Regions from separate parts of the Williamsia sp. D3 genome, predicted to be linked through region 1. Evidence: riboswitches for the same ligand, from Rfam matches in the RefSeq annotation. Region 1 holds a riboswitch; the other holds the start of a gene.

What was found. Region 1 has a riboswitch for thiamine pyrophosphate ahead of thiC (phosphomethylpyrimidine synthase ThiC). Riboswitches for the same ligand answer to the same signal wherever they lie in the genome.
Region 2: it holds a riboswitch for thiamine pyrophosphate, as region 1 does, so the genes downstream of both, W823_RS31235 (3-oxoacyl-ACP reductase) here and thiC (phosphomethylpyrimidine synthase ThiC) in region 1, are expected to answer to the same signal.

What each region holds. Positions count from the first base shown of each region.
Region 1 covers NZ_AYTE01000013.1:10,758-18,464, reverse strand. The annotation lists gene W823_RS38145 (ABC transporter ATP-binding protein) at 1-432, shown strand, start outside; gene W823_RS38140 (ABC transporter permease) at 432-1,181, shown strand; gene thiD (bifunctional hydroxymethylpyrimidine kinase/phosphomethylpyrimidine kinase) at 1,203-2,057, opposite strand; gene thiC (phosphomethylpyrimidine synthase ThiC) at 2,054-3,742, opposite strand; TPP riboswitch at 3,735-3,839, opposite strand; gene W823_RS38125 ((2,3-dihydroxybenzoyl)adenylate synthase) at 3,870-5,483, opposite strand; gene W823_RS38120 (salicylate synthase) at 5,808-7,082, shown strand; gene W823_RS38115 (non-ribosomal peptide synthetase) at 7,091-7,707, shown strand, end outside.
Region 2 covers NZ_AYTE01000001.1:13,179-20,885, forward strand. The annotation lists gene W823_RS31220 (phytoene/squalene synthase family protein) at 1-621, shown strand, start outside; gene W823_RS31225 (Rv2175c family DNA-binding protein) at 659-1,024, opposite strand; gene pknB (Stk1 family PASTA domain-containing Ser/Thr kinase) at 1,174-3,408, shown strand; TPP riboswitch at 3,467-3,560, shown strand; gene W823_RS31235 (3-oxoacyl-ACP reductase) at 3,543-4,352, shown strand; gene W823_RS31240 (class II 3-deoxy-7-phosphoheptulonate synthase) at 4,378-5,781, opposite strand; gene W823_RS31245 (polyadenylate-specific 3'-exoribonuclease AS) at 5,791-6,300, opposite strand; gene W823_RS31250 (1-acyl-sn-glycerol-3-phosphate acyltransferase) at 6,308-7,015, opposite strand; gene W823_RS31255 (ROK family protein) at 7,106-7,707, opposite strand, start outside.

The sequences.
Region 1 (7,707 bases):
CCCAAACTCGGCGAACTGCAGGCTGCGCTCGCCGCGGCCGGGCTGCGTTCGGTGCCGGTGGCCGACGACGGGGCAGGCCCGTCGTTGCGCCTGGAAAACGTCACCACCGACCAGGTCGGCGACATTGCTGCGGCCAACGGCATCGGTCTCCACGAGCTCTCGGGCAAGACCGCTTCGCTCGAGGAAGTCTTCATGTCGATGACCGCGGGCGCTGTCGAATACCACGGCAACGACGCGATGGCCTTTCCCGGACAACAACAGTCGGTAGCGTCCTATCCTGCTCAGCAAGGTCAATTCGCTCCACCGCCACCGGGGTGGGGTCCGCAACCAGGTGTGCAACCGCCTGCGGGCCAACCGGGTTACGCGCAACCGGGTCATCCGCAATCAGGTTGGGACGAAGCGGGTCAGAATCAATCTGGGGGTAAAGCCTGATGCTCACCAACGCCGTAGCGGCAGAGCGCATCAAACTCGTGACCACCAAGTCGCCGTACTGGTGTGTCGGCATCGTCATCGTTCTCGGACTGGGACTGGCATTCCTCCTGGGGTGGGCCACAAATGCCGACAACACCTCGGACGGCGAAGTCAACGTCTCCGACTTCGTGGTCGGTACCACCGGATTCGGTGTCACGGTTCTCATGATCATGGCCGTGCTGGCGGTCACCAGTGAGTTCCGTTTCGGCACCATCCGGACGTCGTTCCAGGCGGTTCCGCAGCGTTACAACGTCCTGTTGGCAAAGGCGGCCGTATACGGCGGGCTGGCTGCGGCAGTCACGTTTGTGCTCACCCTCATCTCGGTTCCGATCGGCAAGGCGATGTCGGGTTCCGACGTCGACCTGCTCGGTTCCCACGCCATCCGGCTGTATTGGGGCGTTCCGCTCTACGCATTCCTGGCTGTGCTGATCGGGTTGGGTATCGGGGCACTGATCCGCCAGACGGCCGGTGCGATCGTCGTCCTGCTGGTCTGGAGCCTGGTGCTCGAGAACGTGCTGTCGGCGATCCCGAAGGTCCAGGATGTTGCCGGACCCCTCATGCCGTTCCTGAACGCCAACCACTTCATCGATGGCCGAGAACTCGGATTCGATTGGTACTGGAACGAATACGGTTCGCTGTTCTACTTCATGGTGATCACCGCGTTGGTCTTCGGTGCGGCGATCTACGTGACCGACCGCCGCGACGCCTGACCAGACGACGCCGGGATCTCGCTAGATCTCGAGCCGCCAGAGCGGGTTGACCGGTCCGTGGCCTGCCCCCAAGGGGTAGGCCACGGACAGCGACTTGGTAACCCATGACTTCGCGAAACGGACGGCATCGGGTACCGAATAGCCGTGCGCCAGCGCGCAGGTGATGGCCGCCGCCAACGTATCTCCGGCCCCGTGGTCGTGGCCGGTGTCGATTCTCGGAGCGGTGAGCTCGATGAAGTCCGTGCCGTCGAAGAGCAGATCCGGACTGTTCGGGTCCGACCGCAGATGACCGCCTTTGACCATGGCCCACTGAGTACCCAGCGCATGTAGCGCGCGTGCGGCCTTCTCCTGGGAGACCCGGTCGGTGACGTCGATTTCGGTGATGAGCCGCACCTCGTCCAGATTGGGCGTGATCAGCGTGGCGATCGGGATCAGTTTGCCGCGAAGCGAATCCATCGCCTCGTCGGCCAGGAGCTGGTCACCGTGCATGGACGCACAGACAGGGTCGACCACCAGGGGGATGGTCCGTCCGTGGCCGAGATCGAGCTCATCGGCCGCGCCCACCACCGCATCGATGATCTCGCCTGAAGCGAGCATGCCGGTCTTGGCCGCCCCTATCCCGATGTCGGTGATCACCGACCGCATCTGGTCGGCCACGACAGTCGGCGGAATCGGATGGAAACCGCTGACGCCCAGCGAATTCTGAACCGTCACCGCGGCGACCGCCACCGTGGCATGCACTCCGCACAAGGCCATCGTCCGCAGGTCGGCGTTGATGCCTGCGCCACCGCCGGAGTCGGTGCCGGCGATGGTCATCACTCGAACGGGTGTCTGCCCCAGCGGTACCCGGGGTAGGAGCTGCACGGCGTCGGTCATGGTGTCGAAAGTACGGGACCCACACCGGTCGCGGGTGCCGAGCCGGCTTCGGTGAGCGGCAGGTATACGGCCGCACCCTTTTCCATGAACTCGGCCGATTTGGCGGCCATGTCCGCGGCCAGTTTGCGGTCGATGTCGTCCTGGGTCACCAGGTTGTGCTCTTCGGCGTATGCGCGGACATCCGCGGAAATCCGCATCGAGCAGAACTTCGGGCCGCACATCGAACAGAAGTGGGCCGTCTTGGCAGGCTCGGCGGGCATCGTCTCATCGTGGTACTCGACGGCGGTGTCGGGGTCGAGGGCGAGGTTGAACTGGTCGTTCCAGCGGAACTCGAAACGTGCCCGCGAGAGGGCATCGTCGCGTTCCTGCGCGCGCGGATGAGCCTTGGCCAGATCGGCTGCGTGCGCGGCGATCTTGTAGGTGATCACCCCGACCTTCACATCGTCGCGATTGGGAAGTCCCAGATGCTCTTTCGGGGTCACGTAACAGAGCATCGCAGTACCGGCCTGTGCGATCATCGCCGCGCCGATCGCCGAGGTGATGTGGTCGTATGCGGGGGCTATGTCGGTGGCGAGTGGGCCCAGCGTGTAGAACGGCGCCTCCTCGCACAACTCTTCCTCGAGGCGGACGTTCTCGACGATCTTGTGCATGGGGATGTGCCCGGGACCCTCGATCATCACCTGTACGCCATGTGATTTCGCGATCTTGGTGAGTTCGCCCAGCGTGCGTAGCTCGGCGAACTGGGCGGCGTCGTTGGCGTCGGCGATCGAGCCCGGTCGCAGACCGTCTCCGAGGGAGAACGTGATGTCGTAGCGGGCGAAGATCTCGCACAACTCTTCGAAGTGGGTGTAGAGGAAGGACTCCTCGTGGTGGGCCAGACACCAGGCAGCCATGATGGACCCCCCTCGCGACACGATGCCGGTGACCCGGTTCGCGGCGAGCGGCACGTAACGCAGCAACACGCCGGCGTGGACCGTCATGTAGTCCACACCCTGTTCGGCCTGCTCGATCACGGTGTCGCGGTAGGCTTCCCACGTCAGCTTGACCGGATCGCCGTTCACCTTCTCGAGGGCTTGGTAGATCGGCACCGTGCCCACCGGCACCGGTGAGTTGCGCATGATCCACTCGCGGGTGGCGTGGATGTCCTTGCCTGTGGAGAGGTCCATGATGGTGTCAGCACCCCACCGGGTGGCCCAGACCATCTTCTCCACCTCTTCGGCGATCGACGAGCTGACCGCCGAGTTGCCGATGTTCGCGTTGACCTTGACGGTGAACGCCTTGCCGATGATCATCGGCTCGCACTCCGGGTGGCGATGGTTGGCCGGGATGACTGCTCGGCCGATCGCGACCTCGGACCGCACGAACTCCGGATCCATCTGCTCACGGGCGGCGATGAAGCGCATCTCGTCTGTGATCAAACCTGCTCTTGCCCAGGCGAGTTGGGTGCTGGCGCCGTCCACCGGCGCGGGCCGGTTCCAGCTGTCGCGGATCTTCGGCAGACCGACTTCGAGGTCGAACTCGGGATTGTGCTCGGTGTACGGGCCGGAGGTGTCGTACAGGTCGAGGTGTTCACCGTTCGACAGGTGCACCCGCCGTCCGGGTACCCGCAGATGATCGATCTGCTGGTAGGTCTTGGAGCTTCCGCGGATCGGGCCCGTGGTCACAGAATTTACGGCGTCAACCATTTTTCTCCCTACGCCGGCATTACCCGGTCAGGTTCATCCGGTCGACGGCCGCCTGCCGTCATCTCAGCCCTCGGATCGCGAGAGCCCCCGTGCTTTTCTATTGTCCAAGGGCAGCTTACGCCGCTCGTCAAGTCAGCTGCAGCAGCAATGCGCGTTTGTCGATCTTCCCGACCGCGGTAACCGGCAGACCGGCGACCACCTCGAGCTGGTCGGGTTGCTTGAACGTCGCCAGCCCGCGGTCGGCGAGGAACTGCCGGATGGTCGGGAGGTCAGGCGCCGGACCGTCGGCGACGATGACGGCGCAGATGCGTTCGCCGAGAGAGTCGTCGGGAACCCCGACGACCGCTGCCTGCCGAATGTTGTTGTGGGCGACGAGGTTCTCTTCCACGTCGTCGGCCGCCACGTTCTCGCCGCCGCGCACGATGGTGTCCTTGATGCGGCCGGTGACGATGAGATGGCCCGAGGCCAGTCTCCGCACACGATCACCGCTGCAGTAGAAGCCGTCGTCGGTGAACGACCGCCGGCCCTGCTCGCCGGCGCGGTAGTAGCCGCGGATGGTGTACGGACCGCGCACCAGCAATTCACCTTCCGTGCCGTCGGGCACGTCATCACCGTTCTCGTCGACCACCCGCACCTCGTCGTGGTCGCTCATCGGGCGACCCTGGGTGCGGGTGACCGTTTGTTCGTCGTCGGTGGACCGGGTGTAACAGATCAGCCCCTCGGCCATCCCGAACACCTGCTGCACCGCGCCGCCGAACGCCGCGTTCGCCGCAATCGCGTCGGATTCGGCGAGCTTGGCCCCGCCCACCTGCAGCAGCCGCAGTGACGAGACGTCGGCGGGTTCCCATTCGGTCGCGGCGGTCCAGACCTGGGCCAGGGCCGGCACGAGTGCCACCGCGGTGACCCGGTATTTCTCGATCAGGTCGAAGGTGTGGTCGGGAGAGGGGTTGTCGGTGAACACCGCGTGGCCACCGACGGAGATGATGCCGAGCAACCCTGGGCAGGCCAGCGGGAAATTGTGCGCGGCGGGAAGCGCCACGAGATAGGTGTCGGAGGAGGTCCACCCGGCCACCTCGGCGCTGAGTTCGGCGTTGTATCGGTAGTCGTTGTGGGTGCGTGGGATCAGTTTGGGCAGACCCGTGGTGCCACCGGATACCAGGAAGAGTGCGGGGCTGTCGGGATCGGGGGTGGGAACAACGTCGAGGCGGCTCGGGTCGCCCTGTGGCGGCGCGGCCTCGGAACCCCGGCCACCGTCGACGAAGTCCGCGCGGATGGTGTCGACGCGCCCGCGCAGCTGGTGGGCCAGGTCGCGGTAGTCGTACCCGCCGGCGTGGCCGTGGCAGACATAGGCAACCGCCCCGGCGGTCTGAGCCAGATGGGCGATCTCGTTGATGCGGTGGGCGGGGAGAGTCATCACGGGCGCGATTCCCGCTCGCAGCATGCCGAAGAAGTTGACCGCAAAATCCACCGAGTTCTGGTTCTGCAGCACCACGCGTTCGCCAGGGCGCAGCCCGGCCTCGACGAACCCGGCCGCACGCCGGGCCGACAACTCGGCGAGGTCGCGATAGCTCAGCGTGCGGGTGATGTCGGAGACGGCGGGCGCATCCGGTGTCGCATCGGCCTGGTCCCACAACATCCGCCAGAGAGGTGTCTCTCGCCACAGGCCCAGTTCCCGGTACCGCGCCGCGGCCGCCGGGGGGTGGGGTGTGAAACCGCTCGTGAGGTCGCTGTCGTCGTGCATCACAGACATGGTGGTGATCGTAGACTTGGCCCAGATCAGTTGGTTAGGCTAGCCTCAAGCGCGAGAGTTAGCCCATCCTAAGTCCGCGGTTGCTGGGATCATTGGGGCACGGACGAACTTTCGATCGACAAGACGCCTGACAAGTCCGTGGGCCACTGGGGTCCACACGTGGTGCGGGTGAGTAGAGGATGCCATGAGCAGCAGAGCATTTGCCGGGGCGATCGCGTGACCGCGACCATCGACACCAACAGCGACAACAAGGGCGGCGACAACAAGGGCGGCGACGAGTCCGGGGCGCTCCACGGGGACCTCGGTGCCGCACAGATCTGTGCGGCCTGGGCGCAGGCGGATGTCGCCGACGACTACGTCGTGTACGAACGCGAGAATCGCTGGGTTTTCGCCGGGGGACAGCGGGCCAGCGTGGTGCTCACCACCGATGAGGTGGTCACGACGATCGGGACCGAGTCGACGTCACAAGCCTGGTCGGGCCTACCTGCCGGCGCGATCTCCGCAGCGCTCGCCGGGCTGCCCTTCCCGCATTGGCGTGTCTACGGATGGATCGCGTTCGACTTCTGCGCGCCGGGTCTCGGTGCCGGCGATCACCTCACCGCAGGAAGCGTGCTCGCCCACCTCGTCGTGCCCGAGTTCGAGGCGTGGGTGGAACCCGACGGCATCCGGGTGGAGGGTGCCGGCGACGAACTGGCCGAGAGACTACGCGAGATGGCGGGCCGTGCGCCGCATTCTCACCCGGTGTCGCCCAGTCCCTTGCCGGTCGACGACGATCCGTCGGACTACCGGGGTCGCGTGGCGAAGGCGGTGGCCGAGATCCATCGTGGAGACTACGAGAAGGTGATCATCTCGCGAGGGGTCGATGTCCCGTTCGACGTCGACATCGCCGCCACCTACAGCGAAGGCCGGAAGAAGAACAACCCCGCTCGCTCGTTCCTGCTTCGGCTCGGTGGTCTCGAAGCTGCGGGTTTCAGCCCGGAGCTCGTCGGATCGGTTGATGCCAATCGCCGGATCGTCACCGAACCACTGGCGGGCACACGCGCATTCGGCCGGTCTCCCGAACTCGACGCAGCCGCTCGTGCCGAGCTCGTGTCGGATTCGAAAGAGATTGTGGAACACGCGGTTTCGGTCCGTACCTCATTCACCGAGGTGCAGTCGGTGGCGCTGCCCGGCACCACCGCGGTGACCGAGTTCATGGTGGTCCGCGAACGGGGCAGTGTTCAGCACCTCGCTTCGACCGTGCAGGGAACGCTGGCGCCGGAGTTCGGACCCTGGGACGCGCTCGAGGTGCTCTTTCCTTCGGTCACCGCCTCTGGTATCCCGAAACCTGCTGCGGTGGATGCGATCTACCGCCTGGAGGCCACCAGGCGCGGACTTTACTCGGGAGCGGTTCTGACCGCCTCGTCCGAAGGCGAGTTCGAGGCCGCACTGGCGTTGCGCACGGTCTTCCGGGAAGGTGGCCGGTCCTGGGTGCGCGCCGGTGCCGGCATCGTCGGCCAGTCGTCTCCCGAGCGGGAATTCATCGAGACGTGTGAGAAGTTGGGGAGCATCGCGCCCTATCTCGTCGAACGCACATCCGACGACCGCTGAGCCGTGTGATGAACGACGGTACCGAGCCCACTGACAAGGTCGGCCTCGATGAGATCCGCCGGCAGATCGCCGAGCAACTCGGGTGCTCTCCGGACACCATCGACGACGACGCCGACCTGATCGGACTGGGTCTCGACTCGATCCGGATGATGAAGATCGCGGGTGGCTGGCGCAAACGGGGCCACAACGTGAACTTCGCGCAGCTGGCCGAGGCCCCTTCGGTTGCCGCCTGGGCGAACCTCATCGGTGGGCACCCGGAATCGGCGAGGCCTCAGGTCGACCAGGTGTCGATTCTTCCTGTAGAGCAGCAGGTTTCGGCATCGCCGGACGCCCCGCACGAGACGCTCGCCGAGTCGGGGCCCTTCCCGTTGGCGCCGATGCAGCATGCCTACTGGATCGGCCGCTCCGAAGGTCAGGACCTGGGCGGTGTCGCGGCCCACCTCTACGTCGAGTTCGACGGAGCCGATGTGGACCCGTCACGGCTCCGAGAAGCCGTTGCTCACCTGGTCGCGGCGCATCCGATGCTTCGGGTACAGATCCTGTCCGACGGTACCCAGCGCGTGCTGGCCGAACCCGGCCGCGAGGTGTTCGGCGTCGTGGATCTCAGATCGGCCGGCGATGCGCA
Region 2 (7,707 bases), on a different contig from region 1:
TTCGACATCGACCGCCGGTACTTCGACGCGTTCATGCGATCGATGAGGATGGACATTCCCGAGAGCGACGTCCACGTCGCGCGGTATCGGACGATGGCCGAACTGCGCGACTACATGTACGGGTCGGCAAGCGTGATCGGATTGCAGATGTTGCCGATCCTGGGCACGGTGGTCGACGGGGATGTCGCCATCGCTCCCGCCCGAGCGCTCGGCGACGCATTCCAGCTGACCAACTTCATCCGGGACGCCGGCGAAGACCTCGATCGCGACCGCATCTACCTACCTACCGACGAACTCGCGATCTTCGGGGTGGACGAATCCATGCTGCGACGGTGCCGACGCACAGGTCAGGTACCGGGTGAATTACGCCGTGCCCTGGCGCATCTGATCGCGGTGACCCGTGCCGAATATCGCCGCGCCGAACCGGGAATCGAGATGCTGTCGCCGTCGAGCCGGCCGGGCATCCGAGCAGCATTCACCATGTACCGCGCGATCCTCGATGAGGTGGAACGTAGCGGCTACCGGGTACTCACCGAACGCGTGCGGGTGTCAAAACCGGCCCGCCTCGGTCACGTCGCCCGTGCCGTGAGCACCCGGGGCCGCACGCTTGCCCGGTCCTGAGCACCGGTACCCGGCCGGACCGATCAGGAGGGACTGGTCAGAACGCTTCTGCCTGGGCCCGGCGCACCATCTCACGGGCCTGATGCCCGTGCAGTGCCTGAGCCGGGGTGATGGCGAGGTCATCGTGAGGCGTGAACAGCCACCGCAAGGCCTCGTCGCGGCTGAAGCCGCCGTCGAGGAGGACATCGATGAGCCCGGGAAGGTGTTTGGTGATCTCCGGGCCGTCCAAGAACAGGGCCGGGATGGCCACCTGCCCGTCACGGCGAACCGCGAGCAACTGGTGGTCGGTGATCAGGTTGAGGATCTTGCTGTTCGAGAATCCCATTCGGGAGGAGACCTGCGACACCGACAACACCTCGACGTCAGCAGGCAGCGTGTCTTCGGAAAGCGGTACGGAACCCACGGGGACGAGCGTACCCAGGCGATGGTCGAAGCGTCGAATCACCGGTCCGGGCGCGGGCGCCACACGTGTTCCGTGATCTTTTCTCGACACTCCCTCGCTAGGGTGGACTCGTTGCTCGTGTCCCGCCCTGCCGAGAAAGGCCCAAGTTGGTGAACGCCCCGTCCGACGTGTTGCTCGGCGTCCTGATCGAGCGTCGCTATCGGATCGATGCGCTGATCGCCCGCGGCGGGATGTCGAGTGTGTACCTGGGCATGGATCTGCGCCTCGATCGTCCGGTGGCGGTCAAGGTCATGGATCCGCGTTTCTCGGCCGACCCGCAGTTCCTTGCCCGCCTGGAGTTCGAGGCCCGGTCGGTTGCCCGGCTGAAGGACCCCGGCCTGGTCGCGGTGTACGACCAGGGCGCGGACGGCGACTACGCATTCCTGGTGATGGAACTCGTCCAGGGCGGCACCCTGCGCGAGTTGCTGCGTGAGCGCGGACCGATGCCACCCCACGCGGTCACCGCGGTCGCGGCGCCGGTCCTGGGAGCACTCGGTGCCGCGCATCGTGCCGGGCTGGTGCACCGCGACGTCAAACCCGAGAACGTCCTCATCTCCGACGACGGGGAGGTCAAGGTCGTCGACTTCGGGTTGGTCCGGGCGATCGCTGCCGCCGGGATCACCTCCAACAGCGTGATCCTCGGAACAGCTGCCTACCTCTCCCCCGAACAGGTGGAAACCGCGTCGGCCGATGCTCGTTCCGACGTGTACTCAACCGGCATCCTGGTGTTCGAGATGCTCACCGGCCGAACACCTTTCACCGGCGACACCGCCCTGGGTCTGGCCTACCAGCGGTTGCACAACGACGTCCCGCCGCCGGGTTCGGTGATCCCGGGTGTGCCCCGCGAGTTCGATGAGTTCGTCCTCACCGCGACCGCCCGCAACCCCGCGGATCGCTATCGCGACGGACATCACATGCGCGAGGTACTCGACGAGATCGCGGACGATCTGCAGCTGCCCGCGTTCACCGTCCCGGCGCCGACCCGCTCCGCCGAACGCGAGACCATGGTCGCGTTCCGCGACCGTCAGCAACACCGTCCCGGGGCCGCCGTCGACCCGGACCTCACCGACCCGTTGCCGGCCAAGTCCGCCGCGCAACCCGACGTCCGTAACCCGACTCGTGTGCAGACACTTCCACCGGACACCCGGCAACCCGAAGGTCACGGACCGCCTCAACCGCCCACGCCCCCACCCGCCTACGCCCAGGGCCCGCCGCCCGGCTCGCCCATGTTGCTGTCGCATGCCGCCGAGTTCGAGGAACGCCGGCGCAAGTCGCGCCGCAATGCGCTGATCTGGGTGCTCGTGGTGGTGCTGCTCGCCGCGACGCTCGGCGTCGCCGGATGGTGGCTCGGGTCGGGTCGCTTCACCACCGTTCCGGAACTGAACGGGATGGACCGCGTGGCAGCCACCGAGGCGATCGAAGACGCCGGACTCGACGTGGTGGACAAGCCGACTTACGACAACGAGCTGCCGGTCGACCAGGTGATGGCCGTCGAGCCCGCGCCCGGCACGCGCGTCAGCAGATTCTCGGACGTCGATCTGTCGTATTCGGTGGGACAGCCCAAAGTCCCGGACCTCTCCTCTGGTGATCCGCTCGCCGTGGTCGAGAAACGTCTACGCGACCGCACTCTCACACCCGTGGTTGCACGCCAGCAGTACAGCGCCACCGCGCCGAAGGGCTCGGTGGTCTCACTCAGTCCCAGTTCCGGCACCACGGTTGCGGTCGGCAGTGAAGTGCAGATCATCACCAGCAGAGGCCCCGAGCCGATCTCGGTGCCCGATGTGGCGGGACGCGATCAGGACGACGCCACCGCACTGCTCAAGACGGCGAAACTCAAGGCCGGCACCGTCCGCAAGGAGTTCAGCCCGGATGTCGACGGCGGCAAGGTGATCGGCACCGACCCCGGCGCGGGCACCCTCGCGGAGCCGGGCAGCACCGTCACACTCGTGGTGTCCGACGCGATCAAGGTGCCGGACCTGTCCGGCAAGACCCCCGACGAGGCGAGGCGGGTCCTGCAAGACGCGGGGCTGATCGCGCAAGACGGCGGCACGTCCACCGACGGTGACGCGAAGGCGGGCACCATCACCACGGCCAGCCCCGCCTTCGGGGCGCGGGTGGACCCTCGCGACCCGGTCGTGCGCATCTTCGTATCCGACGGCGTCGATGTCCCGAACGTCACCGGCGACACGGTCGGGACCGCGAAGAGCAAACTCGAGGCGGCCGGCCTCTCCGTGGACAGCCGGGGCCTGACGCGCTCGAGTGTGTCGCTCGTGGTCGGGCAGAATCCGGGTGGCGGTACCCGGGTGAAGCAGGGCAGTACGGTGCAGATCACCTCGTTCCCCTGAGGTTGCCCGACCGGCGAACATGCCCGGTCTCCTTCGAGTGGCCCGGTGTGATGTGATTGCCGGTGACACGGGGTGCCGAACACGTCGGCTGAGATCAGACCCGCTGTACCTGACCAGGTAATGCTGGCGGAGGGATGTCCATCGTGAACTCAGTTGCGCCCGAGAACGATTCCGATCACCGGCCACTGTCCGAGCAGATCGTCCTGGTGACCGGCGGGGCCCGTGGACTCGGCGCCGCCATCACCCGGGCGTTCGCTCTCCAGGGCGCGCGGGTGGTCATCAACTTCCACCGCAGCCAGGCGGCCGCCGACGCGCTCGCCGACCAACTGGGGGCCGGCCGATGCCTGGCCGTGCAGGCAGATGTCACCGATCGGAATGCCGTGCTGGACATGTTCGCAACCGCCCGTGCGCATTTCGGAGCTCCCGTCACCACCGTGATCAACAACGCGCTGATCGATTTCTCGTTCAACGGCGATGCACGGCCGGCAGTCGACGCCATCGAATGGCAGGCGTTCGACGCCCAACTACGGGGCAGTGTTGCCGGCGCCCTGCACACCACACAGGCAGCTCTGCCCGGGATGCGCGAGGCGGGATTCGGCCGCATCGTCACCATCGGGACCAACCTCGTCCAGAACCCGGTTGTGCCCTACCACGACTACACCGCGGCCAAGGCTGCACTGCTCGCGTTGACGCGGACTTTGTCGGCCGATCTCGGACCCGAGTCGATCACCGTCAACATGGTGTCCGGTGGCCTGCTGCGAACCACCGACGCCAGCGCCGCCACCCCCGAGGCGGTGTTCGATCTCATCGCCCAGAGCACGCCTCTGCGACGGGTCACCACTCCCGCCGAGTTCGCCGACGCGGTTCTGTTCTTCGCGTCACCGTGGGCACGGGCGGTGACCGGTCAGAACCTGGTGGTCGACGGCGGCCTCGTCAAGGACTGAGACACCGACCACGACGTCGAGCGGGTTACCCCCGGAGCATCTCCGCGACGAGGAACGCCAGCTCCAGTGACTGCTGGGTGTTCAGCCGCGGATCACACGCGGTCTCGTATCGGCCGGCCAGATCCATGTCCGAGATGTCCTGTGCACCACCGAGACACTCGGTGACGTCTTCCCCGGTGAGTTCGATGTGCACGCCACCGGGATGGGTTCCCAGTGCGTGGTGGACCTCGAAGAAACCTTGCACCTCGTCGACCACGCGGTCGAAGTGGCGGGTCTTGAAGCCGGTGCTCGCCTCGTGGGTGTTGCCGTGCATCGGATCGCACTGCCAGATCACCTTGTGCCCGGTGGCCTCGACCGCCGCGACGATCGGCGGCAGCAGGTCACGAACCTTGCCGTTGCCCATCCGGGCGACCAGGGTGAGACGGCCGGGCACGTTGTGCGGATCGAGTCGCTCGACGTACTCGGCGGCGAGCTCGGGCGTGGTGCTCGGGCCGATCTTGAGACCGATCGGGTTGGAGATCAGCTCGGCGAAGGCGATGTGCGCTCCGTCGAGCTGTCGGGTCCGGTCGCCGATCCACAAGAAGTGCGCGGACAGGTCGTACAGCACCTTCTTGCCGCTGTCGGGGTCTTCCGGGTCGTCGGCCAGCCGCAGCATCGCACGCTCGTAGTCGAGCACGAGAGCCTCGTGTGAGGCGTAGATGTCTGCCGATTCCAGGTTCGAGTCGCGAACCCCGCATGCGTCCATGAACCGCAGCCCACGATCGATCTCCGAGGCGAGCGCCTCGTAACGCGCACCGGCCGGCGATGTGCGCACGAACTCCCGGTTCCAGTCGTGCACGCGGTGGAGGTCGGCGTGACCTGCGCCGGTGAGCGCTCGCACCATGTTCATCGCGGCACTGGCGTTGGCGTACGCCCGCACCAGTCGAGACGGATCGTGCTCTCGGACGGACTGTTCGGCGACGAAGCCGTTCACCATGTCGCCGCGGTAGGACGGCAGCCCCAGGGCATCGGTGTCGGACGAGCGCGGCTTGGCGTACTGGCCCGCGATGCGGGCCACCTTGACCACAGGCATGCTGGCGCCGTAGGTCAGCACCACTGCCATCTGCAGCAGGGTGCGGATGTTGCCCTTGATGTGCGGTTCGGTGTTGTCGGCGAAGGTCTCGGCGCAGTCGCCGCCCTGCAGCAAGAACGCTCGTCCCAGCGCGACCTCGGCGAGCTGCGCCTTGAGGCGCTCGACCTCGTTCGGCAGGCAGATCGGGGGGACACTCTCGAGCACCGTGCGCATCGCACGTGCCTTGTCCTCAGGCCAGCTCGGTTGCTGCAGCGCAGGCTTGTCAAGCACCTGCGCAAATCGCTCTGCCAGGTCTCCCGGCAGCGGCGGCAGTTCGGGCAGTTCTTCAATCGGAACGTCTACGGTCCAGTTCACCACGTGCCCAGCCTAATGCCCCGCGCGATCGAGCTGCCCCTCACCTCGGAACGCCTCGATGGCCAGCCACTTGTTCAGGTTGTGCCGGGCGTCGGCGAGCGCGTCGTGGGCGTCGTCGGGAGCCGGAGGCAATTCGGGACGGCCGCTCAATTCCCAGTGTTGGCGCAGCTCACGGGTGTACCTCGGCATCGACCGGGGCAGGGCGGTCATCGGTCCCCACAATTGGCAGAGCACCACGTGGTCGTAGGCGCCCACCCAGGCCCACAGCTCGATGCGGCCTTCCCCGGCGGTCAGGAACTCCAGCAGGTCGTCGCGGATGCGCGCGCGGCTACGCCATGCCTTGGACGCCGGCGACGGCAGCTTGGGCAGAACCTGTGCGCGCACCCACTGGCCGGCCCGGTCGGGATCGAACTCTGTGGACACCGCGTAGAACTCACGTCCGTCCTCGGCGACGACCCCGATCGACACCAATTCGATCGTTCGTCCGTCCTCGATGAACTCGCAGTCGTAGAAATAACGCACCGGCGGCTCAGGCGGCCGGCGATGTGTTGGTGGCGGGCGGCTGACCCTGCTTCTTGAGCGAGGCGGCGTACACGTCCACGTATTGCTGACCGCTCAGGTGCATCAACTCGTACATGATCTCGTCGGTGACGGCGCGCTCGATGAAACGGTTGCCCTCCATCCCCTCGTAACGACTGAAGTCGAGGGGCTTGCCGATCTTGACGGTGATGCGTCCGAACCGCGGGATCGTCGTCCCGGGCGGGTTGAGTTCGCTCGTGCCGATCATGGCCACGGGGATCACCGGGACACCGCATTCCATCGCGATCCGCGCGAGGCCGGTCTTGCCCTTGTAGAGTCGCCCGTCCGGCGACCGGGTTCCCTCCGGATACATCGCCATCAGGTCGCCGGTGTCGAGTTTGCGTTTGGCGGCCGTCAGGGCTCCGGCCGCGGCGTCGGCACCGGTGCGATCGATGGGGATCTGACTCGAGGCGTTGAAGAACCACCGCTGGAAGGCGCCCTTGGCGCCCGTTCCGGTGAAGTACTCGCTCTTGGCGAGGAAGTACATCCGCCGCGGCACCATCAGCGGCAGATAGAAACTGTCGACCACCGCAAGGTGATTACTCGCCAGGATCGCCGGGCCCTTGGCCGGAAGGTTCTCCAGCCCTTCGACTTTGGGGCGCCCCAGCACTCGCAGCGCCGGCCCCATCAGGACGTATTTGAAGACCCAGTACCACATGTCTTCCCACTCTCCGACGAATCACTTCCGACCGCCACTGTCACCGACACCACATACGGACAAAACCTTACCCACCCCGCTGCGGTGGCGTCAGCGCCTGGCCTCGGTCCTCGCGATCTGGGCTGCGCCGATCATCCCGGCCGCCTCGCCCAGCTGGGTCCCGCGGATTCGCGCCATCCTCCGGTGTCCGGCACCGGTGAGCAACGCCGAGTAGTGTTCGCGCGCCTCGTCCAGGAACAGTCCCGAGGACGAACCGACACCGCCGGCGAGTACCACCAGGTCGGGGTCGAACACGTCACAGCACATCGCCAGCCCCAGACCCAGCCATCGGGCGAACTCGGCGAACGCCGCCAGCGCCAGCGCATCACCTTCGTGCGCCGCCGCCGCTATCCGCCGTCCGGTCAGCGAGCCGGGGTCGTCCGCGATGTCGCGGGCGAGTTTGCTGTTCCACATACCGCCGTCGGCGATCAGCTCGACCACCGTGTCGACCAGAGCCGTTCCGCTGCAATACCTTTCCCAACATCCGAACTTGCCGCACGAGCATGGCCTGCCGTCGGGCATCACCCGCAGATGGCCCAGTTCGGGGGCGACACCGAAGCTGCCGCGGTAGATCTCGCCGTCGAGCAACAACCCCGCTCCGATGCCTGTGCCGATCGCGATGACCAGCGTGTTGTGACCTCGCGCGGCCGCGC